DNA from 2 places in the Paenibacillus sp. GD4 genome. Region 2 is predicted to be linked to the other one. Evidence: riboswitches for the same ligand, from Rfam matches in the RefSeq annotation. Region 2 holds a riboswitch; the other holds the start of a gene.
What was found. Region 2 has a riboswitch for cyclic di-GMP ahead of RAC89_RS06625 (hypothetical protein). Riboswitches for the same ligand answer to the same signal wherever they lie in the genome.

Region 1: another riboswitch for cyclic di-GMP. It lies ahead of sda (sporulation histidine kinase inhibitor Sda); the one in region 2 lies ahead of RAC89_RS06625 (hypothetical protein).

Annotation. Positions count from the first base shown of each region.
Region 1 covers NZ_JAVCYK010000002.1:1,188,203-1,196,654, forward strand. Annotated here, with positions in the region: gene RAC89_RS27985 (AraC family transcriptional regulator) at 1-793, opposite strand, end outside; gene RAC89_RS27990 (CBO0543 family protein) at 1,067-1,735, shown strand; gene RAC89_RS27995 (hypothetical protein) at 1,777-2,142, opposite strand; gene RAC89_RS28000 (DUF2812 domain-containing protein) at 2,236-2,649, opposite strand; gene RAC89_RS28005 (PadR family transcriptional regulator) at 2,646-2,987, opposite strand; gene sda (sporulation histidine kinase inhibitor Sda) at 3,119-3,292, opposite strand; cyclic di-GMP riboswitch class I at 3,317-3,391, opposite strand; gene RAC89_RS28010 (hypothetical protein) at 3,672-3,923, opposite strand; gene RAC89_RS28015 (hypothetical protein) at 4,192-4,848, opposite strand; gene RAC89_RS28020 (VOC family protein) at 4,976-5,374, opposite strand; gene RAC89_RS28025 (class I SAM-dependent methyltransferase) at 5,571-6,377, opposite strand; gene RAC89_RS28030 (excinuclease ABC subunit UvrA) at 6,503-7,288, opposite strand; gene RAC89_RS28035 (hypothetical protein) at 7,507-7,878, opposite strand; gene RAC89_RS28040 (UDP-N-acetylmuramoyl-tripeptide--D-alanyl-D-alanine ligase) at 8,100-8,452, opposite strand, start outside.
Region 2 covers NZ_JAVCYK010000001.1:1,381,191-1,389,642, forward strand. Annotated here, with positions in the region: gene corA (magnesium/cobalt transporter CorA) at 234-1,169, shown strand; gene RAC89_RS06610 (hypothetical protein) at 1,202-1,576, opposite strand; gene RAC89_RS06615 (HRDC domain-containing protein) at 1,712-2,713, opposite strand; gene RAC89_RS06620 (hypothetical protein) at 2,933-3,226, shown strand; gene RAC89_RS06625 (hypothetical protein) at 3,278-3,856, opposite strand; cyclic di-GMP riboswitch class I at 4,197-4,290, opposite strand; gene RAC89_RS06630 (glycoside hydrolase family 113 protein) at 4,319-7,663, opposite strand; gene RAC89_RS06635 (glycosyltransferase family 2 protein) at 7,678-8,452, opposite strand, start outside.

The DNA.
Region 1 (8,452 bases), on a different contig from region 2:
CATCGATTTGCTTATGAAAGCTCCCCCACGGCCCGGAAATCTCCGCAGGCTCTACAAGCAGCGCGGCATTGTCCGTTGAGGCCAGCACCTGCCCCGCGGCATCCGCAATATAGGCCCAGCCGCCCGAATTCCCTGTTACATGGTTCAGCATGGACGTTAGTTTCGTTTGATCGATATAGATGACGATCGCCCCGTCGGGAGCCGCATGGCTGCCCAAATAAAGCGAGCTGGCATAGGCAACGGAAGGAATCTGTCTCCCTTCAAAATGAAGAACGGCCGGAGGAAGCAACGACTTGAATCGCTCCGTGATCAATAAAGTCCAGCGATTGTATTCCAAGTCGCCGAATTTCATAAATCGCTCGTACTCTTCCTTGCCGTGATAAATCCCGCCGCCAACAGAAATCAGGGTCTCCGACTTCTTCAGGAATACCGAGAAATCAAAGATAAACCCATTGGTCATGTAAGCGCTGAGATCCTTCTTCATTTCGGTGAACAAAATATGGTCTTCGTCCGATAGCGGCAAGCCTACATTCAAGGCACTTCTCACATTCGCCAGTAAGGAGAAGCGGTTGACCATGTGATCGATCTCCTCCAGCCGCTGATCCATGATTTCCTTATTTTGATTTAGAATGGACAAATTCGCCTGAAGCGCACCGTCCTCCACAACGTTCACAGTATGGCTGTAAAGATAAGATCCCATGAGGATAGGAATCATGAGCACGATCAGATAGGATACAAAATAACGCTTCAATACGCCGTTGTTACCGACTGTATTCAGAAAAGTCTGCAGCATCGATATCCCTCCCTCCCGTTCGGCCACCTTTAAGATTCTCGCCGGATTCACTTTTAGGATAATCGATGGCTTTTGCAAGAGCAAGAAATAATAGCAAATTTGGAAGTGCAACAGGAACCCACCTATAATTCGACATTATCTCTAGTTATATAGTATAATAGTACTAATTAACTCAGAGCGGAGTGGTTCCCATGGTACATTTACTCTGGAATGCATTTGGGATCATAAGTTTTAGTATCGTCATTTACATATCAATTAGCGGCTTTTTTGATAGTGGAAAATTCGGAAACCATTGATCCTCAAATACTTGAGAATAAAAAAACCATTTACATCCAACACTACCTTTATTCTCTTTTATGCGGAGTGACTACTTTGGAATCCATTCCTTCTTTCGACCAAATACAAGAACTCAGAAAGGTTCTTAGGGACATCAGCATTGCACACTGGTATGGTGATGATTTATTCTCATGGCAGTGGTGGCTTCTCTTTGCTGCCTCCATCCTTCCATGGGTCCTTTGGTACAAGTATTTCCTGCCAAGAAAAGATCCATCTTTGGTCTATACGTATGGATTGATTTTGGGCGTAATGGCAACGTTCTGGGATGTTATAGGTGTAGATCTTTTGTTATGGGCTTATCCCACTAAATTAGTTCCAATGGTTCCTCCGTTATTCCCTGCAGATTTAAGCGTCATACCTGTAAGCTTCATGTTAATCTACTCGGCATTTAGGAATTGGAAGAGGTATGCATTGGCGACCCTGTTATGCTCTGCCTTTTTTGCCTATATCGTAGAGCCACTTTTTATTTCAAGTGATATGTTTGTAATCAATAAGCCCTGGACACATTCACACTCGTTTGTAGGATTATTTCTGTTAACACTTTTCTGTAAATGGTTTACTCAGAAAATTTACGCAAAATTTATCTCCAACCTCGGCTCGGCCTGATACGGCCATGCATAGCTCCGGCAAATAGCCTCAAGAACATGTTATTCAACGGAAAGCTCGTCAATTGCTTGAACAGCTAGTTCCAACGCTTTTATTCTTCTTGCTAAAAGGGTTCTTTGGGGACTGCCTGTCTTTGACTTAGTAAAACTGTTATTAATGGATGGTAATAAACCAGTAATAACATTGCGGGCTGCTCTTACATCTTCCTGAGTATATTGATGGGGGCTTTGATTCCAGATGTTTTCCAGCGCGGCCAAGCCGATGCAAACAGCCTTGAGTCGTTTCTTCGCTAGGGTCGTATTTGTACCATTATCCGTCATCTGGGAAATCGCATTCTCAAGCTTACTGATCGTCGATTGCAAAGATTTCAATGATTCCAACTTATCTACATCTGTTAATTTTTCCATGTCAGTACTGTCCTTTCCTTGTACCTGTCGATGTAAATCGTTCTTTACTTCAATGAAATTATGGGCAACCCCGTCTTAAATAAAAATGTTGTCTTAATCGGTATGCTGCTTGATCAGCTTCTGAAAACCAAGCGTCTTCTGGACTTTCCGGTAAAACGATCGAATCGATTCCTTGTCGCTGTACAGTTCGATCGTCTCCCCCTCTAGATAGGGCCTCCGGAAATACCGCCAATTGACACGAGTCCCGACATACTCCCAGCCGGCACCCGCATAAAGCTCGCAATATTCTTCCAGCTTCTCGGCGTTCATCGTATCCTGGTAATCCATCCGATACTCATACCCGACGCTCGGATCGTAATCGAAGCGGTAACGAATCATTCCCGGACGGTTCAGATGCAGCCCGCGTGCCGACAAGCCGGTCAACCAAACCTCGTCGCGCTTATAGTTCCAAACGAAAGAAAATCGGTTTTTGTATATCGATTTGGCGAGCCGAGCAACCTTACTCATGTACCATTCCTCACTAATTCTGTGACCTTTCGTCCGTTGCTTAACAATTCTTCCATTCGCTCCATTTCCGCCATCACGACTTTCTTGCCAAGAGGGGTAATCGCATAGGTTTTGCGGCGCGAATCCACCCCAACTTCGTCTGAAGGGACGATCAGTCCTTTTTTCATCAAATTATTAAGCGCCGTGTACAATGTTCCCGCCCCGATTCTGACGCGGCCTCCGCTCATTCTCTCCACGTCCTGCATCATGCCGTATCCATGTGCAGGAGATGCATACAGCGAAACCAAAATGTAGTAAAACGCTTCGGTCAAGGGCAGCATATCCCTGGTGTCCTCCAACGTGTCGCCTCCGTTCTCCATAACTATATCGTATGTCGGTATAATAACTAATGATATATCGACTGTCAATATATATGTACAAAATACGACGGCAGCCTTCGTTAATCGGCTGCCGTCGTGTTATGTTTGAGCTATCTCCTCTCCCTTATGCTTTCTAGTTCAATGTTCCGTCGAACTATCTCTTCCCAGAGTAATGTAATAAAATCTCTATGTAATTCCAATCTTACAGCATCTTTATAAGCCTTGATCAATAAATCTTCATCTAAATCCGATAAACCTATTTTTTCACTCATAGTCTCTGTCATCACCTTATACAAAAAGGTTGCTGTTTCGGCAACCCGGCTGCCGTGGATAGGCCCGTAGCTTTGCGTCCTTACTTTTCAGTAAGTTTGCTATTTCGAACAGTATAACTGTAATGTAAACCTAGACTAGTTTCATTTACAATATTAAAAATTGAAATATATGGTACTTTATAATCAAGTTTTTCTTAAGTTATGCTCCGAGATTACATATTCACTAATTGCAGCCGCGAAAAATCCTGGTGAAGCGAGCTTATTTTATTGATTTGCTCGATGCCATTATTCATGTTTGAAAAATTCAATTACCAACACAATTAAGCCAAGAATTGAAAGGGACACCACCCACTATCAAGTTGCTATCGTTCTCTGACAGCGTGCAAATGCCCTAATTATTATTATCTTCTTGAGTCTTTTTGTTTTGTCTGTATCGCATTATGGCAATAGGTAAGTTCAACACTCCAGTAAGAAAACAACATATAAGAGGTATCAATTGCGGCAGGGTAGGGTAAATTGCTTTTCCATCTCCTACAGGTCCAATTTTGGGTTGATGGCTATCCCACAAACCATACAGAAGACCCAAAAAAGGTGTTAATATGCAAATGACACTTGCAACTATATAAAACACAAACTTGTTCACTTCTCCTCCTCCTAACGATGAAGCTGCACGCGCCGAACTGCTCTCTGTGCATAGTGCTATCGACTAAGGATCGAGCTAGTGTAGTATTTCGTGTAATCTTCCACATGTTCCAAAAAATACCACAATCACTTATACGTCTCACTCCAAAAAATGTTTCATTTTGCGAGCTGTGACACAAAACAGTTCAAATATCGTCTAAAAAGCGGACGCACAAGGGACGAACCGCTCTTTTCTCTAATTTGCTCCTCCACTTCGGTTCCCCACACAACTAGTTTTCTTTGCCGTACCTTTTCTTCAAGCCATCGACTTCAATTTCAATACCAATATCGTTCGACCAACCAGTGTAGCCTGTTCCGTCCAGCAGCTTGCCTTCAAATGCCATGCCGACACTGACTTTCTGATGAGCCGGAAGCGTTATCGTTTTCGGTTCGAACTTGACCTTCGATGAACTTCGTATGAGATAAAGCCTGAGCGTTACATCCTTTTCCTTCCCAAAGTTAACCAGCGTAAGGGTGCAATCAGCTTTCGTACTCGCTTTCTCCGATCGATAGCTGCACTGGCTGTTATTTTTGGAAAAATCGACGGAAGCAACGGAATTGGAATGATAATGCACAAGAACCATGGCATGCTCGATCACGATCGGAAACAGAAACGGGAAGGCGATACAGCTCAGTACGATCCGGCTTCGAATTTTGGGAAACCGCACTTGATAATATTTCACCGCACCAATGTAACCAGTAATAATGACAAGCAGCCCAACAGTAACCGAGATATGAAGCCCCGAATCGTACTCAGCATTGGTCCACGGTGGTACTCCAGCCATTCTGAATATACTGTCTCCGAAAGAATAGCCAAGGTGGGTGTTAGATATGAGAAGCAGACCGATCAGAATGAGAACGAAAAACAGAACTTCTTTTCTATGCACTTCATCACCCCTTATATCGCCTAGCTCAGAATAATTTAAGAGAAGATGCTTCGCAACGTCAAGAAGGGGTGATCCCTTTCATTCTCAGATGACGAGAAACACCCCTTCTTGGCTTGTCCTGTAATAATTAGTCTTCTTCCTTTGGCCACCCGCCCCACAAATTGCCCATATGTCCGTCCGGGTCGCGGAAGGTAAAACCGTAACCACCTTGGGGCTTGTACACCATTTCGCCAACTGCGGCATCCTTCTTCTTTAACTCTTCATACGCTTCATGAATGTTGTCCACCTGAAGCGAGATAATCGGCTGAAGCTGCCCCCGGCTGTTCGTAAAGTCCAATTTCGGCACCTCCGGGCAGCGAACAAGCCCTAAACCGACACCTCCGACGTTGAGCCAAGCCTCTTGGTCGCCCGGGGTATATTCGAACGTGAATGGAATGCCAAGCATCTCCTTGTACCACCTCACGGAAGCTTCCAAATCACGAACCGGCAATTGGACAACCGCATAGTTTTTTACATTGACCGCCACAAAGTATTCCTCCCTCATATCGTTCCTCGCGAGAAAAATTCGATCAAATGGCCATCTGGATCTCGCAGAGTAAATGAGTAGTGCCCTTGCTATACGAATACATTCTCTTTCGTGACAGCATGGGCAGCGAGACTAAGGTAAGCACGGCAAATCATCACAGCCCACTGCTTAGACGGAGTGGGTGGGGTTTCGCATTTTATAGTTTTCGTGCCTTGATTACAAAGGTTACAGGAAGCATCTTTGCTTTTTTTGAAAAATCGCCGTTTCTCCTAGATTGCATAATTTCTTCATCAGATTCCTCAATCATTTGCTCAATGACAAATCCCTCTTTTGCTAACGCATTCACATAGGTTGATAGTTTACGATCCGATAATGTAAGTGTACTTTCGCCAAGAGTTACCGAATACCAAGATTCATCGAAATAGCATTTCTTAAAAACAAGCCTATCATTGTCTACAGCAACACATTTGTGTATCGGGTGAGACCAGCTGAAAATAAATATCCCGTCTTTTTTAAGGTAAGAAGCAATACGGCGAAAAGTCCCCTCAAGGTCGGTTGTCCAGCCTATGGCATAAATCGAATAAACAAAGTCAAAATAATCCTTTGGTATGCCGCATTCTTCTTCCATGGGAGAACAGATTAATGTTGCAGAAAGACCGCACGCTGTCAAATGCTGCTTTGTCTTTTCGATTTGGTTTTCCGATATATCCATCCCCCATAGTTCAGATGCTTTGCGTTCCCCAAGATATTGCAAGGATTGACCGCTTCCACAGCCTATTTCTAGCATCTTTTTCCCCGAGACATCGCCAAAAAGCCGGCACTTTTCCTCCGAGACAAAGGCTCCATAAAACGGAAGTGCGGTTGCTCCTAAAACATCATTTCCTGTTGTATTCCAAAATAAGCTATTTATTTCATGAATACTACTCTTATCCATGTCTACCGAAACTGCTCCAACCTCACGACCGCCTATCATGTTTGTTCTATAATCAGAATTTTTGTCCATACCGTCGTCCTCCACAGATACGATTAACCAATCATAACCAAATCCACCAAAACTATCATACCGTACATATGTTCTTGTGTAAATACCAGTCTATTACGAAATATAGAATGAGCAATATCGTTGGCTCAAGAAGAAAAGGCCGGAAGACCGCGCCACGCGACGACCGGGGGCAGCGTCCGGAGTCCGATTTTGCTCAAGTAGAGAAGCATTGGGACGAGATGGATGATGATGGGTTCGACGATCTCAGCTTCAGGCTCGTCTATCGACTGCCGTAGGCATTTAATAAAGGAAAGCATTTCATCGATCGGTAATTTATTGACCTCAGCAAGTGTGAGGCCGCCGGCGTATATATCCGACAATCCCTTGCTCAACCCAGTTCCCCGGCACGCCGAACATTCTGGTTGTTTGGAAAAAAATGATATCATCTTCAGATTGCCTTTGCTGGTCGTGCGTGTATTGATCATGGATTGAAGATTGGATACGCAGCCGCGGTAATATTCCGTACGGAGCCTTTTATTATATACAAACGAAACAGGTTCCTTGTCATGCCCATACAGTAAGACGGAAATAAACCCCGGATCCTGCTCTTCGAGCGGCCTAAGATAATCAATTCCAAGCATCGCCGCCAGCTGCTTGATTCTCGGAACCGGCGCGCAATTCGTGCCGGCCCATAAGAGGACGGCGCCATTCTTGAGCGACAGCTCGGGGGCAATCATTCGGCCGTGGTCGATTTCGGTCGATGCAACGGTCCCACTACATTCGGCACAAGGACCGTAAGAATCGGCGACCCTTGTCTCCGCTATACTTCCGTAAAGGGCGCCTAGATATTCCGATACGGTCATTATGATGCCGACAAGGGTCCCCGGACGTTTGGGGTTAAACGATCTAATAGGAATCTGTGTGCGCTCCATGGTTTCACGCTCCTTCAGTTGAATGCAATTTATACTGCACAAGTCCGCATATCACACAACCGCTCCAATCCCATTTTCAGACCCAAGCTTATTCGCCTTAACTGCCCAATACTTATTGGAGCTGCCGGCATCGTTCCGCCGTAGCTCCATAGTGTAACCGTATTCAGTTATCGTTTGGAAAGCATTTACTTTGAATCACCGGTTCAGTAAAAAATGATTCAAATTGCGTCGTACATATTCTCGGATGCTTTGGGAGGATTCGCACTCTTCACAAGCTTGCCTCCATCAAAATGGCGCCCGTATGTCTTGACAAAAGAGGTAATTTTCTCGGTAGTTGGCAACTCGCCGCTATGCTGCCACGTCAAAAAGTAAGACTGTACTTCCCCGCTATAAAAGACCCAGCTGAAAAATTTACGAGCAAAGTTATGGGAACCGCTCGTACGAAACTTATGCATTCGCTTGCCATCCCGCCAAACGGTCATCGTTTGACCGATCCCGCCCTGCATCTGACCGGTTAATTCGGCATAGAGCAAATCGTCGTTATTTTTCATTGCCTTCATAATAAATTGATTTAATATCCCGTTTAACATTAACCTCGGGATGTTAAACCTTTCGCCAAGGGTAACGGAAATGACCGCTCCTGGAGGAATTTCACAACTTCTGTCACCAAGTGTAAATGCTGCGCCATATTTGTTGTTCGGATCTTGGTGCTTTACCCATGCCCTCATCTGACTTCGCTCGCCTTCGTATGTAATACAAGTAAATTACGACGCGGCTTTTAATTATCCTCTTTTCCAGTATCAATCTCCGTTTATAATAAATTCGGCAGCAACGACTCCAATTGTATACCCCTTGACCCCTTCAGCATTATCGCATCGTTTGGCATCACCCTATTCTTCAGTACTTGCGCTAACTCCTTTTTGTCATTATATGCTTGGACACCGCCAACAGGAAATCGCTTCTCTGCTTCAAAAGCAATATATTTACTGAGATTGCCGACTGTATAGACAAAATCTATTTTAACCGGATCAATCATTCGCCCAATATCACGATGAAACTCCTGCTCTTGTTCACCAAGCTCCAGCATATCACCTAAGACTAGGTGTTTTCTTGAGTAACCTGTTAATTCTTCAAACGTTTTTATAGCCGCGCTCATTGAAATTG
Region 2 (8,452 bases):
CTTGGACAAATCGTGTAAAAGGGGTGCAGTATTTCGAATGGACGGAGACCCGAGGAGTAGTATCTCTGTTTGTAACAACCGCATACAATTCCGTCAAGGACGTTGCGGCCACTCGCGTTACGTTCGTTCGGCATCCGCTGACATGCTACGCCTGTAGTCCGCCAGTTTGCCGACAGCCGACCGCTGCTGCCTCGAAGCCTTGACGGAACACTTCGTACAAGGGGGAGAGCGCCATGAAAGCACGCTTGGTGCAGGACGGCATTTTTACACTGGTGGAGGATATCACTTTAACGATGGAGGCGCCCGAACGGGGATTTTATTGGATCGACGCCGATATCGAGGACCTTGAGCTGCTTCAGCCCTTATTCCACCTTCATGAGCTGGCTGTTGAGGATTGCTTATCCGAGGAGGAGCAGCGTCCGAAGATTGAGCTCTATGACACGCACTATTTTATCGTCATGAACAGCATCCGTTTTGACGACGAAGAGATTTTTCTTCGCGCCTTGAACATCTTTTTGGGGAAGCATTACATCATCACGGTTACGCGCCAGAAAATCAATGAGATCCGTGCGTTGAAGCCAATTCTGTGGGAAGAGGAAGTTACCTCGCCCGACCAATTTCTCTATCACCTGATGGATCTCGTTGTCGATAATTATACCAATGTCGGCGATCGGATCGAAGCGAAGATTGAGAAGCTGGAAGAGGATATTCTGATGCACACGAAGAAATCGCATCTGAACGAGATTATCGGATTGCGAAGTGAAATTTTGTGGTTAAAGAAGGTGCTGATTCCTCAGAAAGAGGTTATCGCCACGCTGAACCGCAAGGATTTGCGGCTGATCAGCGAGCCACTTCGCAAGTACTTCGGCGATATTTACGAGAATGCTGTAAAAATCTCGGAAACGTTCGATACGTTCCGCGATTTGATGGGCAACTTGCGAGAAGCTTACCAGTCCAGTATTGCGAGCCGCGCCAACGAAATTATGCGCGTATTTACGGCGCTGACGACGATCTTCATGCCGTTGACCTTCATCACTGGCATTTATGGAATGAACTTTGATTACATCCCCGGTCTCCATTCCGAGCTGGGCGGCTTATATGCCGTATGCTTTATGGTGGTTGTAGGACTGACCATGCTGTGGTATTTTCGCAAAAAGGATTGGCTGTAGAGCCGATCCTTTTTTCTTGTTGTTTGCTGCGGTTAACCGATACTGCGCTGATCCTCGATCCGGCGAACCCGATCGATGGTTGAATCAAGATCCGTTTCAAGCATCCGTATGCCCCGCTTAATATGCTTGACGTCGAGGGCCACTTCATCGATCTGAAGCTGCAAGCTGTGATGAACGCGGTCAAGCCGGTTTTCCAAGGAATCCATCCTGCTGTCCAATGAATCCATTCTACTATCCAATGAATCCATTCTGTTGTCCAATGAAGTGATTCTGCCTTCTAATGTATCGATTCTACCGTCCAGTCTGTTCTCCATTGTGTCAACTCGCGTGTATAATGCATCCAATTTGGCGTTCGTGATCTCCTGGTTTTTTAGCACGGCTTGCAGAATGGATTTGATTTCTTCCATGTTCTGTATCCTCCTTGGACTCTCTTAGCTTCATGATACTCCAGTACCTGCACGTCTTCAATAGATTTCCAGCTGTTTCACGGAAAAAGAGAGGGCTCCAGACAGAAGCCCCACCTTTCCTTTACATTATTGCTCTTACCCTGCCTCTCTTGCCGTAGTCGCAGCATTCGTCCTGCGGAATTTCAGCCTCAATAGCCGAAGCCATTCGTATACCCGATCTGCATCCTTAGCCGACAGCTCCTCCTGCTTGTACATCGCTTGCAATATTGGCTTCAGGTACCGATCCCCTTGCAGCTCGAAGGCCTGCCAAGCCGCTTCGCGTTCCTTCTCCGGCACCTCGTTCAGCATCCTATCGATGTAAGGCTCCAGATCATAGCCCTCTCGATCGAGCTCCTCAATCCACAGCAGCAAATCCCTTCGTTGAATGCGCGATTGCTCCTGGAGCGAATCGATCTTTTCCCCCTTCGTAATCACCTCGAGAAGCTTGCGTTTGGTCTCTTGCTTGTCCGCCTCCGCCTTCCGCTTCCTCTCCTTCTCCTGCAGCAGCCATGCGAAGAACTCCCCCTGCGTGACCTCTTCCGCTACCCATGACAGCGGGAAAGCACGCTTCTGCTCCTGCTCCGCCGTCATGGACAAAATATCCGCCGCATAGAGCCCCGCCTTGTTCTTCCCGATGCCCGGAAGCTGCAGCAGCTCCTCTTCCGTTTTCGGAACGAAGGTGCTGATCAGCTTCAATACCCGGTTCGTTGCGATGATGAAGGGCGCCTTCCCCTCTTTGCCGGCCTGCTTCAGTCTCCATTGGCGAAGCTGGTCGTAAAGCTCCTCGTTGCTATTCGCTTCGCTATAGTAGTGGAGACGCTGAATGTACATGGTCCTCCCGTCCACCGTAAGATCACCGGAACCCATTTCCAGCAAAGGGATAAACCCTTCCAGCTGCTTCTCCAGGATCCGTTCGCGGAACACGGCCAGCATCTCATCCCAATGAATACCCTCGTACCAGGACTCCTGCGAGGCTCTCCCGTCCTCCTTTACATCACTCCACATCACGTACCATGTCCCCTGGGCCTCGCCGATCGATACCTGGGCCGTTCTTACCCGTTCCTCCTCTGTCTTCTTCTCCAAGCTGTTCAGAAACATCAAATTCAAGATGAGTCCCCCTTCAATGCAATTTAGATTTTCCAAACGCAAAAAGCACCTCTCCTACGAAATCGTAGAAGAGGTGCTTCCTCTTTCGGTTTGAAATTATTACCATATTAACATAGAAAATCCTGATTCGCAACTACCAATTTTGGATAGGTTCGACCTTTACCGGACAAACTGTTACCAGAAAACGAGAAGCTTAGGAGGCCTGCACCAATGGAAGAAAACCGCAGTCAAGACGGCTTCATTGAGGAAGATAAGCACGTTTATACGGATCTGGCTACCGTAGAATCTCAAAGGAACGATCTTACCGCCGAGGAATTCCCGGAGGGTCCCTACGGCTCCTCTTTACCGTTGGAATCCTTAGGGAAAAGCACTCCGTGGAGAGAAAGTCAGCGTTCGAACAATCGCTTCACTTACGAGGACCGCGAGTTTCACGCGGGCAGGTCCCGCGAGTATCCCGGGGATCATCCCACTCACGATTCGTCTGGGGATGATCAGCCGCACTAAAAGAAAACGAGCTCTGGAAGCATTCTCCCAGTGCTCGTTCTTTTATATTTACTATTTTAATGATTTCCATCCATGATAATCATGTACGGCAAATCCTCCGAAGGAAGCGTATTCGTCTGCCAGCCGCTGAACAGCCATGAGCTGCTCCTCCATGTACAGTCTACCTTCTTCATAAAAGGTTACCGAAGGCGTCTCACGGCTTGGGTTGGTCTCCACCGCAAGTATCACCTGTTTTCCAAGCAAGGCTGCTTCCTGCAGCTCTTGCTCGGATGCGGATAAGATCCGCTCCGCCGAGTCGCGATACGCCATAATCGTGATGGAGTCGAACTGATTAATCATCCAGCTGCTTAATGAGCTGTCCTGACCAGGGACTGGAATCTCATCAAACCAGAACGGCATGTCCGCGCCTGCATGCAGCTGCTCCTGTTTGGCAAATCTGCATATAAACTCCATACTGCTTTGCCACTGCCGTATAACCGAATCCCGGTCACTCAGCCACTCCGGGAGCAAGTACGGTTCAATATCTACATGGACACCACTAAACTTCTCTGATTCCTGTGCCTTCGATTGAAATTCGGCAACCCAGCTTAAGAAGGCCTTTACCTGAGTTCTCTCTCTCTCCAAAGCCATTGAGGGAGACCCGTCTAACGCATAAACACGAATCCCCTGCTTTAAGGCCATGTTATTAAAAGCTTTATAAAAAGGCAGCTCTACTTCGTTTGACACTTGTAAATAAAGCTCTTGAACTCCTTTGCTACTAGCAAAGGATATCAGGTCCTGAGGTTTATGGACAATGTCCCATGTATTCCAGACCCATGTTGCCTTAACATGCGGTTTCATATCAGCGCTCGCTCCAGGTGTAGCATAGAAGAAAGCAATTATGGTTACCATTGACAAGAGAACAGCATATGGCAGTCGTCGACGTGGAAACACAGGGTGACACTCCTTCGATTCGCCTATCAGGTCCAGAATCGGCAGCCCGGCTATCATGGCAGACTTATTAAGTCCGCTGTAGACCCGTGGCTTTGCGTCTCTACCTTTCGATAGATTTGCCCTGACGGAATGCTATTATTCATCTTTATTATAGGATAATCACTTCGACAAAGCTACCTTTTCATATAGCTGCTTCATGATGTAGTACGACTTCTTTAACCGTTCCTGGTACTTTGGCGTCTCCCACTTCTCCCATTGATACCTGTACATATCCTCTGCCTTTAACTGACCCTGAGAGATTCCCGGCAGGGAATAGGCGATATCAGGACTACCCGGTGTATCGGAGCTTCCCTGGGATAAAGGCCGGTAGGAAAGAACCGCCATTTTCAGATGATCTACCTGTTCACTGCCTTGCAGCCCCTTCTCCCATAAATCCCCCATAATTTGACGATGGCTGGGATCCTTCACATTAAGCAGCTGCCACGGAATACGGACCTCGACCACATGACCATTCTCATGATAAGCCACATCCGTCATAGAATCGAAATCAGGACTTTTCGGATTGGCATTACCGTATCGCAGAAACCCGGTTTCATACGTTTCTAACGGAAGCTCAAGCGTTTGTCCGCGTACATTAGGAATCGTTAAAGGTCGGTTCAGCACCAGCTTCATTTTATGAAAGACTCCATTATCCTTCTTAGACGCATAATCAAGGAAAGGCATGAATTTCAATTGATGGCCATACTGATAGTAGGTTGAATCATAGTAGCTGTCCACCCAAATTCGGGACTCCTTCGGCCCCTTCAAATCGATGACGAAATCGATCCCCGCATCCGTCGTAAGCCCGCTTCCTCCCGGAATACGATACTGCCCTTGACCGGGAATCGTGTCAAGCAAAATCATAGCCCCTGTCTTGGACCAATCCAAAGGACCGCCATTTTCTCCAAAATCAATTCGGAAGTGAACATAGCCGGCATCACTGGTTACGAATAGCTGCTTTATCTCCCTTTGTTTGTCGTTACTATCCAGGACCTTTACAGGAACGGCCGGCTTCATTGCTACCGGGGAAATTCCCGCTCGGGTCCAATCACTCACATCCCCATCCTCATAAATCGCTGCTTTCGGTTCGGAAGGGTCAAAGGTGAGGAGACCAAAGCTTTGCTCGCTCGTTTGGGTATTGGCCCAAAACGGACGACGGTCCGGATTGTCCAAATCCATAGTATTCCATGTGCGCTTGAACCACTCATCCTGCCAGGTAAACACGATTCCTCCCGCCATGCCCTCATGATATATGTCCTCAAACAATCCAGCGGCAATATTTCCTTGCTCTTGCTCATTGTGCTTCCCCTGATTCCAGCCGTGAACATTCCTATGCGTCATTCCTCTTGAAGAGGGAACTCCGAACTCGGCAATGAGCACGGGCATTCGATGCGCTTGCTTCAAATCATGCAAGTAGCCGGAATAGCTGTTCTTTACCCCTCGGAAATCAACATAATCCGTATATTTCGTTTCATAATTCATGAAATCAGGGTAGTACGGGTAAGTATGATAGGAGGCGAAGTAACCGGCCTGGAATGACGGTTTCTGATTAATAACATTGGGATCAACCGAAACCATATCTTCCTTTGAGAGTGGTTCGGAAGGATGATTCAGCAAATCCGTCGTCGTCCAATTCGTAAAGCTTACCGGCCGCTGCCAATGATACTTATCGGTTTCATAAGCTACGACCTCATCCATCGTTCCCGCCAGCCAGGCTTCGAACGGTGAAGCCTTCTCTGTCTGGAAATAGCGGCCGTTAAAGTCCCCGATGTCACGGTGCTTCTCATTGGTTCCAACTACCACCTCTGGATCCCATTCGATCCCCAGCACCCAACCAAGTACATATTTGGAAATATCCGCCCGATACACGCCCGAAGCATGCCCAGGCTTGGCGGGCAGACTAGCGTTCCCGTGAATCACATCAACTGTTAGCTGAATTTCCTTCTTATACTCGTCGGAAAGCTCCGCAGCATAAGCATCCTGCAAGGAAACCAGCTTCTCTTCGTTAACCCACACACCGTGAAGCAGATAGATTGGCTCCTCCGCCTTGAGGTTATATTCCAGCAGCGCTTCATAAAAGGCAGGAGGATGCAGCGTATAATTCCTTATCACATTGGCTTTCATTTCTCCGATATATTTGAACCAACGCATATATTCGGCCTTGGAAATAGCAGCTTCTCCCGGGAAGTGACCCGGTTTACCTATCCCCAGATTCACACCCTTGATCAAAAAGTCGTTCCAGCGATTATCTTTGTATAACTGCAGATACTGCCCGCCTACCTTAGCAGGAATCGTGATGCCGTCCGCTGTAACCGGAAACGTATTTTCCTTCGGGACGTTCGGCTGCTCCCGCAGATCGGTTGCTTCCTTAAAAATCCGTTTCATCAGCGGCAGGTAAGCCCTCCAATAAAAGCTTTGCTCGCTTTTACCCGAATCCCAAGAAACCGCACGAAATATACTATCCAGCCAAGAAGCCTTGTAGAAGCCGGGCACCTCATTGTTATCCGCATAATCACCTGCGAAATAATAGGCTCGATAGATCCCGGTGTCATGCCGGATCACGGCCGGGAACGTGGATGGCAGCCCTTGCTCCCGCAGCTTATCCTCTCCCGCATCCGTAACGTCGAGTTGATAATAAGCCAATACTTCCTTACTGTCTTCGGGCTCGATTACGTCAAACCAATAGTTATATCTTGCCTTCAGCGAAGAACCGACAAAGGCTTCTCCTTCTTCCGTTAAACGGAATACATTCCCGCTTTTCCCTGTATCTTTCCCTTCTTCCAATACGATGATTTGATCTTGTTCGCTCACAAAAACAAAGCCGGGGCCAGCGAAGGACCACTTTGTCCCGGTTTGATGCTCATAATTGCTTTTGGCCCATTCTGGAAGCTCGCCGCCACCGGACAGCTCAGGAAAAAACCGGCCGATCCAGCCTGACCAGCGCAAGCCCAAAATTTCATACAACGCCTTCTTAGCTTCGGGGTCCGTGGGGCTCCCAAAGGTGTTGAATTCAGCAATCAGGGTTGTTCCTTTAAATAGGGCATTCTTCACCTGGTCGATGTCAGAGGCTTGGAGTCCTCCATAAATTTTGTTCGAACGATTACCGTGCTCAATCACTCCTGAGATGTCGTCTTTATATACGCCATAGGTATCGGCAATATAAAGCAGATCGTAATCGTTCGAAAGATCAAGCTCCCGAATACTATGTCCTTCAGGCTCGGGAACATAGCCATAATAATCTTTTTCCACGGTATAAGCCGTTTTGTCATGCTTCACATACTTCATGTGATTTAAGAGCCACATAAGGCCCTTATGTTCACGAAATGTAGTATCCGGGACTGTTTTGTCCAATATTGCCACATTCAGCAGATGAGAGGGCTGCAAAGCCCAAACGAATACTGGAATAGACAATACGGATAGCAATAACAGAAACCCGGCGACCCATCCAAACCAGGCCCGCTTCATTGTTGTTCCTCCTTCTAGGCTGAAATTCCTTTGCGCTTCATTTCACCCCAGCCCTGCGTCCGACCCAGTAAGGCGGAAACCGTAGCCCCGGCTCTCCAGAACGTAAGCATCGGACGATACCAAAACGCCTCCGAAAGAGCATAAAAAAACAATAAATTCATCTCGGATAACTTCTTGTATTTGCCGAGCCGCCATTCCTCCAAAAGCACGGCGCCCATAGATAAAAAGGATCCGTATACAACCATGAGTGCAAAGAGCATCAAGGAAAATTGAATATAGACTCTGTCTAAGAGAAGATCTAAAACGAGGGTCAGATATCCGATAAACTCAATGAATGGCCCGAGAAATTCAACAAGAAAAAAGAACGGCATGGCTACAAAGCCGATACTGCCATACTTCCGGTTGAATAGCATTTTCCGATGCGTCCATAAGCTCTCAAACAGGCCTCGATGCCAGCGATACCGTTGTCTCCGCAAATATTTCAATGTTTCCGGTGCTTCCGTATAACAAACGGGGTCAGCCACATATTCAATTTTCGCCCCCCATTTCTGTTCTATGTTCATCCGGTGAAGCCTCACGACCAGCTCCATATCCTCACCGACGGTATCCGCCTTATATCCGCCCGCTTGAATCACTCTGGAGGTTTTAAACACTCCAAACGCGCCGGAAATGATGAGCAGCAGATTCTCCCGGCTTAAGCCGATACGCCCCATCAAGAACGCGCGCATGTATTCGATGCTTTGCATAATGACAAGTGGATTATGAGAAAGCCTCATTTCTTTCATTTGT